3 regions of the Brenneria roseae subsp. americana genome follow, and region 2 is predicted to be linked to each of the others. Evidence: predicted binding sites of a transcription regulator. Region 2 holds the regulator's gene; each other region holds the start of a gene.

The links. Region 2 encodes ArgR, which controls arginine synthesis, uptake and breakdown. Its sites were predicted from a motif close to ANTGAATAAAAATACANT; they were not measured.
Region 1: a site for ArgR is predicted at 1,827-1,844, ahead of argC (N-acetyl-gamma-glutamyl-phosphate reductase). Genes of this name have one in related genera too.
Region 3: a site for ArgR is predicted at 1,620-1,637, ahead of argA (amino-acid N-acetyltransferase). Genes of this name have one in related genera too.

The regions. Positions count from the first base shown of each region.
Region 1 is NZ_QDKJ01000007.1:21,034-24,317, reverse strand. It holds gene ppc (phosphoenolpyruvate carboxylase) at 1-365, opposite strand, end outside; gene argE (acetylornithine deacetylase) at 629-1,780, opposite strand; gene argC (N-acetyl-gamma-glutamyl-phosphate reductase) at 1,986-2,990, shown strand; gene argB (acetylglutamate kinase) at 3,022-3,284, shown strand, end outside.
Region 2 is NZ_QDKJ01000022.1:22,887-26,170, forward strand. It holds gene B4923_RS19670 (helix-turn-helix domain-containing protein) at 1-47, shown strand, start outside; gene mdh (malate dehydrogenase) at 113-1,051, opposite strand; gene argR (transcriptional regulator ArgR) at 1,523-1,993, shown strand; gene tsaD (tRNA (adenosine(37)-N6)-threonylcarbamoyltransferase complex transferase subunit TsaD) at 2,093-3,106, opposite strand.
Region 3 is NZ_QDKJ01000002.1:103,189-106,472, reverse strand. It holds gene amiC (N-acetylmuramoyl-L-alanine amidase AmiC) at 10-1,251, opposite strand; gene argA (amino-acid N-acetyltransferase) at 1,671-2,999, shown strand; gene B4923_RS02390 (MFS transporter) at 3,124-3,284, opposite strand, start outside.

The DNA.
Region 1 (3,284 bases), on a different contig from region 2:
ATGTCTCTTTCCGTTAGATGCTTACTTTCTTTTAAGCGATCAAATGCTCTGGCGAGTAACTCCGGGTTGCTGGCTGCCTCGCCGTGGGGGGAAATGGTATGGTATTGCTCGGCGGTATTGGTCAGGTTAAGAAACTGGCTAAATGCACGGGCAACCGGCAACAACTCATCGTTGGACAGATTCTGTAATGTGGTCAGCAGTTCCTGACGATGCTTCTCGCTGCCTGCCCGAGAGGACTTTGACAACTTGCGGATTGTTTCTACTTTATCAAGAATGTTTTCACCCAATGCCTCCTTGATGGTATCGCCAAGCAGCTTACCGAGCATACTGACGTTACTTCGCATTGCGGAATATTGTTCGTTCATATTTACCCTGACCCATCTCTCTATTTTTGTAAGTTTGTTTCACTTGACAGATATTCTGCACTTCTTTCATCTAGCCACGACAAGTCTGATTCGTCAATTGACGATTCTTTGTTCTCGCTATTCTTTCTACCTGCGGATCTTTTTACCTGCATTGATATAGGCATGGCAATTTGTGAAATTTAATTACAAATGAGCTGATATTAGGAGCGCTTATCAGAAGGCGATCGCGGAGCCCGCAGGCCCCGCGACATTGGCGGTCACACTCAGTGGTGGCAGAAATGCTGAATAACCTGCGCAATCAGTTCCCGCGTTGGTTTGATAAAGGCGGTATCAATGTATTCGTCCGGCTGGTGGGCCTGATTGATAGAACCCGGCCCCAATACCAACGTCGGGCATAGTTCCTGAATAAACGGCGCTTCCGTACAGTAATTCACCACCTCGGTTTTCGTTGCCAGCAATTTTTCCACTACCGACACCAGACGATGGTCGGCCGGGCATTCATAGCCCGGAATGGGAGGATGTAATTCGCTGATGGTCAACCGGCCCGGCCAACGCTGACTCACTGGCGCCAGCGAGTCAGCCAGTAAGCCATTCAGGTCATTCAGCGTCAGCCCCGGCAGCGGACGAATATCCATATGCAGCTCACAGCAGGCGCAGATACGATTGGCGGCATCCCCGCCGTGAATGTGGCCCAGATTCATGGTGGGATAAGGAATGTTGAACGCCGCGTTGTGATAGCGCTCCTGTAGCGTGTTGCGCAGCACCAGCAGATGCGAAATGGCTTCATGCATAAGTTCAATGGCGTTCACACCGCGGGACGGATCGCTGGAATGGCCTGACTGCCCCTGAATCCGGATCGCGCTGGACATATGGCCCTTGTGGGCGCGCACTGGCTGTAACGAGGTCGGTTCGCCGATAATGGCGCAGTCCGGGCGGATCTGCGTGGATGCTGAGAAGTATTTGGCGCCCGCCATGGTGGTTTCTTCATCGGCGGTCGCAAGAATATAAAGTGGTTTCGTCAGTTTTGTTGGATCGATGTCACGCAGCGTGTCGAGAATGAAAGCGAAAAATCCTTTCATATCGGCGGTGCCCAGACCATAAAGTTTATTATCGTGCTCGGTCAGCGTGAAAGGATCGCGCGTCCAGCGTCCATCATCGAAAGGCACCGTATCCGTATGCCCGGCCAGCAGTAAACCGCCTTTACCTTCACCAATCCGCGCCAGCATATTAAATTTATGTTGTGTGCCGGGGACGGGTTGAACGTCGACATGGAAGCCTAAATCGGTAAACCAGCCTGCCAACAAGTTGATTAATGCCTGATTACTTTGATCGAGTGCGCTGTCGGTTGCACTGATGGACGGAGTCGCGATCAACGCCCGGTATAGCTCAATAAAAGGGGGTAAATTCATCTTCACTGTTGACAGCCTCTGGTTAGGATAGTATCAATATTCATGCATTTATTTTGAATAAAAATACAATAACGCTAAGTGAAAGGAAACCACAAGATACCGGGTGGCGAGGAATTCATCACTTTGCTTAGCTTCGCGGGTGAACAGCGTGTTTACGCTGGTGAACCCTGTTACCTGTTACATAGATAAATTAAGAAGGTATACGGATCCCATGCTGAATACGTTGATTGTTGGTGCAAGTGGTTATACCGGTGCAGAACTTGCACTTTACCTGAACCGTCACCCACAGATGAACATAACCGCTTTGGCGGTTTCAGCGCAAAGTGTTGATGCCGGAAAATTGCTTTCCGATTTGCATCCACAGCTGAAAGGCATTATCGATTTACCGGTACAGCCGTTGACCCATGTTGCTGAAGCCGCCAAAGGTGTTGACGTGGTGTTTCTGGCGACGGATCACAAGGTCAGTCATGATTTGGCGCCTGAGTTCCTGGCGGCCGGCTGTACCGTCTTTGATTTGTCGGGCGCCTACCGCGTTCAGGATGCCGATTTCTATACCCGCTATTATGGATTTGAACATCAACATACGGACTGGCTGGCTCAGGCCGTATACGGTTTGGCCGAATGGAAGGCCGAAAGTATCAAACACGCCCGGCTGATTGCGGTGCCGGGGTGCTATCCAACCGCGGCACAACTGTCGTTGAAACCGCTGGTGGATGGACAATTGCTGAATCCGGCACAGTGGCCGGTCATTAACGCCGTCAGCGGCGTGAGCGGCGCCGGACGTAAAGCTTCCTTAACCAGCAGTTTCTGCGAAGTCAGCCTGCAACCTTATGGTATCTTCAACCACCGTCATGCGCCTGAGATTTCAACCCACCTTGGTACGCCGGTCATCTTTACGCCACATCTCGGTAATTTTGCGCGCGGTATACTGGAAACGATCACCTGCCGTTTGCAGCCGGGCGTGACATCACAGGATATCGCAGAGGCTTACCATAATGCTTATCATGATAAACCGCTGGTGCGTTTGTATGAGAAAGGCGTTCCAGCATTGAAATCTGTCGTCGGTCTGCCATTCTGTGACATTGGCTTCTCCGTTGAGGGTGAACATCTGATCATCGTCGCCACGGAAGATAATCTGCTGAAAGGCGCTGCCGCTCAGGCGGTACAATGCCTGAATATTCGTTTTGGTTTCCCGGAAACCCAGTCTTTACTCTGATCAAAAATTTATCATTCTGAGGCGCGAGAGCATAATGAACCCGTTAATTATCAAACTAGGCGGCGTGTTACTGGATAGCGAAGAGGCGCTGGAGCGTCTGTTTAACGCATTGGTCACCTATCGTCAGACGCACCAGCGTCCGTTGTTAATTGTGCATGGCGGTGGCTGTCTGGTTGACGACCTGATGAAGAAACTGTCGTTACCTGTGGTGAAGAAAAATGGCCTGCGCGTCACACCCGCCGATCAGATTGACATCATTACAGGGGCGCTGGCCGGTTCTGCAAATAAAACGCT
Region 2 (3,284 bases):
AAACCGACCAACTCATTGATAGAAAAAAATTAATCCGTCCCAGTTAAGTAAAAAAGCCGGAGACTTTCATCTCCGGCTTTATATTTATTGGGATATTAAATCCATGTTGTCATCAGCTATTGATGAATGACTCACCCAAAGCAATATCCTGATTCAACGTCTCCAGCATATTTTTCAGCGCCTGCTGCTCGAAAGCACTCAGCGTCCCAATTGCTTTACGCTCAACAATCCCGTCTTTACCTAACAGAACCGGCTGCGCAAAGAAACGGGCATACTCACCATCACTCTCAACGTATGCACATTCTGTGACGCCGCTTTCTCCCTGCAAAGCACGAACCAGAGACAGGCCAAAGCGCGCCGCCGCTTGTCCCATGGACAGCGTTGCCGATCCGCCACCGGCTTTTGCCTCTACAACTTCCGTACCCGCATTCTGGATACGTTTTGTCAGATCAGCGATTTCTTGCTCACTGAAACTTACTCCGGGGATTTGTGACAGCAGCGGCAGAATAGTCACGCCAGAGTGGCCACCGATAACCGGAACATTGATGTCCTGCGGTTGTTTGCCTTTCAATTCAGCCACAAACGTATTGGAACGGATAATATCCAGCGTGGTGACACCAAACAGTTTGTTTTTGTCGTAAACACCCGCTTTTTTCAACACTTCAGCGGCAATAGCGACCGTCGTATTTACCGGGTTGGTGATAATGCCAATGCAGGCTTTAGGGCACGTACTGGCAATTTGCTCAACCAGGTTGCGCACAATCCCGGCATTGACATTAAACAAATCAGAACGATCCATACCGGGTTTACGGGCGACGCCCGCGGAGATAAGAACGATATCCGCACCCACGAGCGCTGGTTTCGCGTCTTCGCCGCTATATCCCTTGATTTTCACCGCAGTAGGAATATGGCTCAGATCAACCGCAACCCCCGGTGTTACGGGAGCGATATCATAAAGAGATAATTCTGAACCTGAAGGAAGCTGGGTTTTGAGGAGGAGTGCAAGGGCTTGACCAATACCGCCTGCTGCACCGAGAACTGCAACTTTCATCCTAAACTCCTTATTATCGTAAAATAAAAAAATGCCGTGAATTCATCTAGTTATAAACTTAAATGCAAGAAGAAAGAGTTACATCTATCTACTCACCGCTCAGCATGCGCCGTAAGAGACGAAAAAATACGCTATGTCCCTAATAATAAATCAAAAGCAGCCATACATTTTGAAAGGTAAGTAAAGTTAATGGGCTCCAGGGCTAATAACTCGGCGCACATTCACGACCGGTTAACTGGTCAGCTACATTACACCGATCAATGACATCCAAACAACATCATTCTGATAACATTTAATTCACTGTTATGTGACGAATGGCGCATTTCTCAGACTACCGACACTATGAGCTTTTAATTATTTCAGAGAGACGACGGTAAACACTGACAGATGATGTTATAGGCATTTTCATTGCATAAAAATTCACTTATCTGCATAATAACAAAACCAACAACCACACTAATCCGGTGCAGAATGCGCAACTCGACAAAACAAGAAGATTTAGTTAAAGCGTTCAAAGCGCTGCTGAAGGAAGAGAAATTCAGTTCTCAAAGTGAAATTGTGCAGGCTTTACAAGACGATGGATTCGAAAATATCAACCAGTCCAAAGTCTCACGCATGCTAACTAAATTTGGCGCTGTTCGTACACGCAATGCCAAAATGGAGATGGTGTACTGTCTGCCAGCGGAACTGGGTGTGCCAACCACGACCAGTCCGTTGAAAAATCTCGTATTAGATGTTGATTACAATGATGCCGTGGTGGTGATCCATACCAGCCCAGGCGCGGCGCAGCTGATTGCCCGACTGCTCGACTCCCTGGGGAAATCAGAAGGCATTTTGGGCACCATTGCCGGTGATGACACCATATTCACCACACCAGCCAGAGGCTTCAGCGTCAAGCAACTCTACGAAGCTATTCTGATTTTATTCGAGCAGGAATTATAACGCACTCCATCGCGGGAAACCGCGATAGCGCTCTGCAATTTTGCTAAAAATTGATATTTCGTTGTATCACCAGCAATAAACGTTGCTGGTGATAGTTGATCAGACGGCGGGTAACTCGGCCAACGGCCAGCGAGGACGCACGGAAACGCCGAGATCGTGGCATTGTCCGTGCCGTAAGCGAACAACGCCTGCATAGGCAATCATGGCGCCATTATCAGTACAAAACTCAGGCCGGGCATAAAACACCGCGCCACCGCGCTTCGCCATCATTTCTCCCAGACGCTGACGCAGCGTACGATTAGCACTCACACCTCCGGCGATAACCAGACGTTTGAAGCCAGTTTCATCCAGTGCCCTACGACACTTGATTGACAGCGTATCCACCACCGCATCTTCAAATGCGCGAGCAATATCGGCACGCGTCTGCTCATCATCTCCATTATTCCGGATCGTATTGGCGGCAAATGTCTTAAGACCAGAGAAGCTAAAATCCAGACCGGGTCGATCGGTCATGGGGCGCGGGAAGGTAAAGCGCGCGGCATCGCCCGTCTGCGCCATTTTCGACAACAGGGGCCCGCCGGGGTAATCCAACCCGAGCAGCTTTGCCGTTTTATCGAAAGCTTCGCCCGCCGCATCATCGATCGATTCGCCAAGCAGTCGATACTCGCCAATACCGGTTACGCTAATCAGCTGGGTATGTCCGCCAGAAACCAACAGTGCCACGAACGGGAATTCAGGCGGGTTATCTTCCAGCATCGGCGCCAACAGGTGTCCTTCCATATGATGCACCGGTACTGCCGGCACATTCCAGGCAAACGCCAAGGCGCGTCCCACGGTTGCGCCGACCAATAGCGCGCCGACCAGTCCGGGACCTGCGGTATACGCCACGCCATCAATATCGCTGGCCTTTAATCCGGCCTCAAGCAGCGCCGCCTGAATCAATGGCACGGTTTTACGCACATGATCGCGCGACGCCAGTTCGGGCACCACACCACCATAGTCGGCATGGAGTTTTACCTGGCTGTAAAGTTGATTGGCGAGTAGACCGGCCTGAGTGTCATAGATGGCAACCCCGGTTTCATCACAGGATGTTTCGATACCCAATACGCGCATTGCTGTTCCTACTTTTATTACGGGACAAGCTCTCGGTTAATGCAGCTTGCTTCATGCGGCAGATAGTCTACCATAAGCGCCCTGTTTTCTGCGCTGACGAAGGCTGCGTGTTTTATGATCGCCGCCATGCTTTACAAAGGCATCCCGTTTGCAGTAGAATTCCGCACCATTTTGAAAA
Region 3 (3,284 bases), on a different contig from region 2:
CGCTTTCGCTTATCGTGCCGACTGACTGGCAAAATAGGCTTTGATCCCGGCCAGAATAGACTCCGCAATCTGTTGCTGAAAATGGCTGGTTCGTAACTTTCGTTCTTCTTCAAGATTGCTGATAAATGCGGTTTCCACCAGAACGGAAGGAATATCCGGCGCTTTTAATACTGCAAAGCCAGCCTGATCGACACTGTTTTTATGCAAACGGTTCACCTTACTCAGCCGCGTCAGAATTTCTTTACCGAATTTCAGGCTATCGCTAATCGTGACCGTCTGCACCAGATCAAACATGGTATGGTCGAGATAGCGATCGCCGCTCATGCTGACCCCGCCAATCAAATCCGATTCATTCTGCGTCTGCGCCAGAAAGCTGGCGGCAGTGCTGGTTGCCCCTTTCTTGGAAAGCGCGAATACCGATGAACCTCTGGCCGCACGATTGGTAAACGCGTCCGCGTGAATAGAGATAAACAGATCGGCCCGCTGCTTGCGCGCTTTCGCCACCCGCACCCGTAATGGAATAAACACATCCTCATTACGGGTCATATACGCTTTCATATTGGATTCACGATCGATCAAAGTACGCAGACGCCGGGCGATCTGCAAAACGATATCTTTCTCGCGCGTCTTGTTTTTACCAATCGCTCCGGGGTCCTCGCCGCCATGACCGGGATCCAGCATGATGACCAACGGGCGATCGCGCCCCGCCCTCCCCGCTTTCGGCGCTTCTGCGGGCAACGTACGTTCCAGTTCACCTTTGTTATAGTCTTCCAGCAGCGCCAAGAGCGGATCGTCTTCGTTGTCATACTTGCCGACATCCGGATAAAGATCGACAACCAGGCGATGCTTGAATTCCGCCACCGGATTCAGCGTAAACAGTTTGGTGCTGGCGCCTTGCTTTAATTCCAGCACCAGCCGCACCGTATTTTTATCAAACTGACCAATACGGGCTTCTTTAATCAGCGGATCGTTTTGCTGGAACTGACCGGAGATATTCTTCAACACGCTATTCAGATGGATATTCTCAATATCCACGACAATGCGGTCCGGATTGCTGAGAGTGAACTGTTTGTATTTCAGCGCAAGATTCGATTCCAGCGTGACACGGGTATAAGAAGAGGAAGGCCAGACGCGCACAGCAATAACCTGCGCTGTCGCTGCCAGCCCGACGCCGCTCACACTTAACAGCCAGGTTGCTGCCGCGCTTTGTAACAAGCGCCGCCGAGTCAGATTGTGATTCGAATGAGACATGCAACTCCGGTCTGATTACGGTGCCATTGGCAAAAACTGAAAACAGAAATAAGAAAATTGTCAAAAACTTTAACGAATCTCCCCTGCGCTGTCATGCAAAAATCATGTTTATGCTTTATATCTTTATCTCCTTCAAACCGAAAGCGTGCGCTTCCCCTGACACTTTCTGGTTATAGCCTTAACTGAACCGACGAAAATATAGTCAGTTACCGCATGAGCAAACCGTGAATAAGGTATCGGTTTGAATACGTTGAAAAATCCGATTCCTCAGTCCTCACGGCAGAGAGAATGAAGGAATAAACGAGATGAATGCTGAATTTATCGCACAGGCTCCAGCCCCGTTACTTGCCCCTTGCCTTTTGCCTCATAAAGAATAAAAATACAAAAATTACGAATAAAAATTCAAAAGAGGGCTCACAGTGAAGGAACGTAGTACAGAACTGGTTCAAGGCTTTCGCCATTCAGTTCCTTATATCAATGCCCATCGCGGCAAAACGTTTGTCATCATGCTGGGTGGAGAAGCCATCGAGCATGAAAACTTCGCCAACATCGTCAATGATATCGGGCTATTGCATAGTCTGGGAATCAAGCTGGTCGTGGTTTATGGCGCCCGTCCGCAGATCGATGCCAATCTGACAACCCATCACTACGAACCTCGCTATCACAAAAATACCCGCATAACAGACAGCGTCACGCTGGAACTGGTTAAGCAGGCCGCAGGGATGCTGCAATTGGACATCACCGCAAGGTTGTCCATGAGTTTGAATAATACGCCGCTACAGGGCGCGCACATCAATGTCGTCAGCGGCAATTTCATCATTGCCCAGCCTCTTGGCGTTGATGATGGCGTGGACTACTGCCACAGTGGACGCATCCGCCGAATTGATGAAGAGGCATTGCACCGCCAGTTAAATAGCGGCGCGATTGTCCTGCTGGGGCCGGTCGCGGTTTCCGTTACGGGTGAAAGCTTCAACCTGACCTCTGAAGAAGTCGCCACTCAGTTGGCGATCAAGCTCAAAGCCGAAAAAATGATTGGTTTCTGCTCTTCCCAGGGCGTAATCAACGAAGAAGGCAATATTATTTCCGAACTGTTTCCGGATGATGCCCAGCGGCGGATTGAAGCGCTGGAAGCGGACGGCGATTACCACTCCGGTACGGTCAGATTTTTGCGCGGCGCGGTTAAAGCCTGCCGTAGCGGCGTGCGTCGCAGCCACCTGATTAGCTATCAGGATGACGGCGCTTTACTGCAAGAACTGTTCTCCCGTGACGGTATTGGTACGCAAATCGTGATGGAAAGCGCCGAGCAGGTGCGGCGGGCAACGATTAACGATATTGGCGGGATTCTGGAATTGATTCGTCCGCTGGAACAACAGGGTATTCTGGTCAGACGCTCGCGTGAACAGCTGGAAATGGAAATCGACAAGTTTACCGTGGTGGTGCGCGATAACCTGACCATCGCCTGCGCGGCGCTCTATCCTTTCCCGGAAGAGAGCATCGGCGAAATGGCCTGCGTCGCGGTGCATCCTGACTATCGCAGTTCTTCACGCGGTGACATGCTGTTGCAGCGGATTGCATCTCAGGCGCGCCTGCAAGGGCTGAGCAAACTGTTTGTTCTGACGACCCACAGCATTCACTGGTTCCAGGAACGCGGGTTTTTACTCGCCGAAGTGGAAATGCTGCCGAAGAAAAAGCAGGCCCTGTACAACTACCAGCGTCGGTCAAAAATTCTGGTGCTGGATCTGACCTGAGACTTACCGGCCACCTGGCGACAATACGTGATGGCCGCGCATCAGCCGCGGTAAAAAATTGCTGTTCCGGAGGAGTTCAAATCCACGGAACAGCATGTGTCACAGGGACACCAATCACCTGAAGTTATTGCGCCGCCGGCACGGTAGTTATTTTGATTCGCTCCAACGGTCCGACAATAAACAAGTAAGCAATAAGGCCGATTCCCCCCATCGAACCCACGTATAAAATGGCGTAATCGAACGATTGAGTGGAGGATAAAATAAAGCCAATAACCAGAGGCGTAA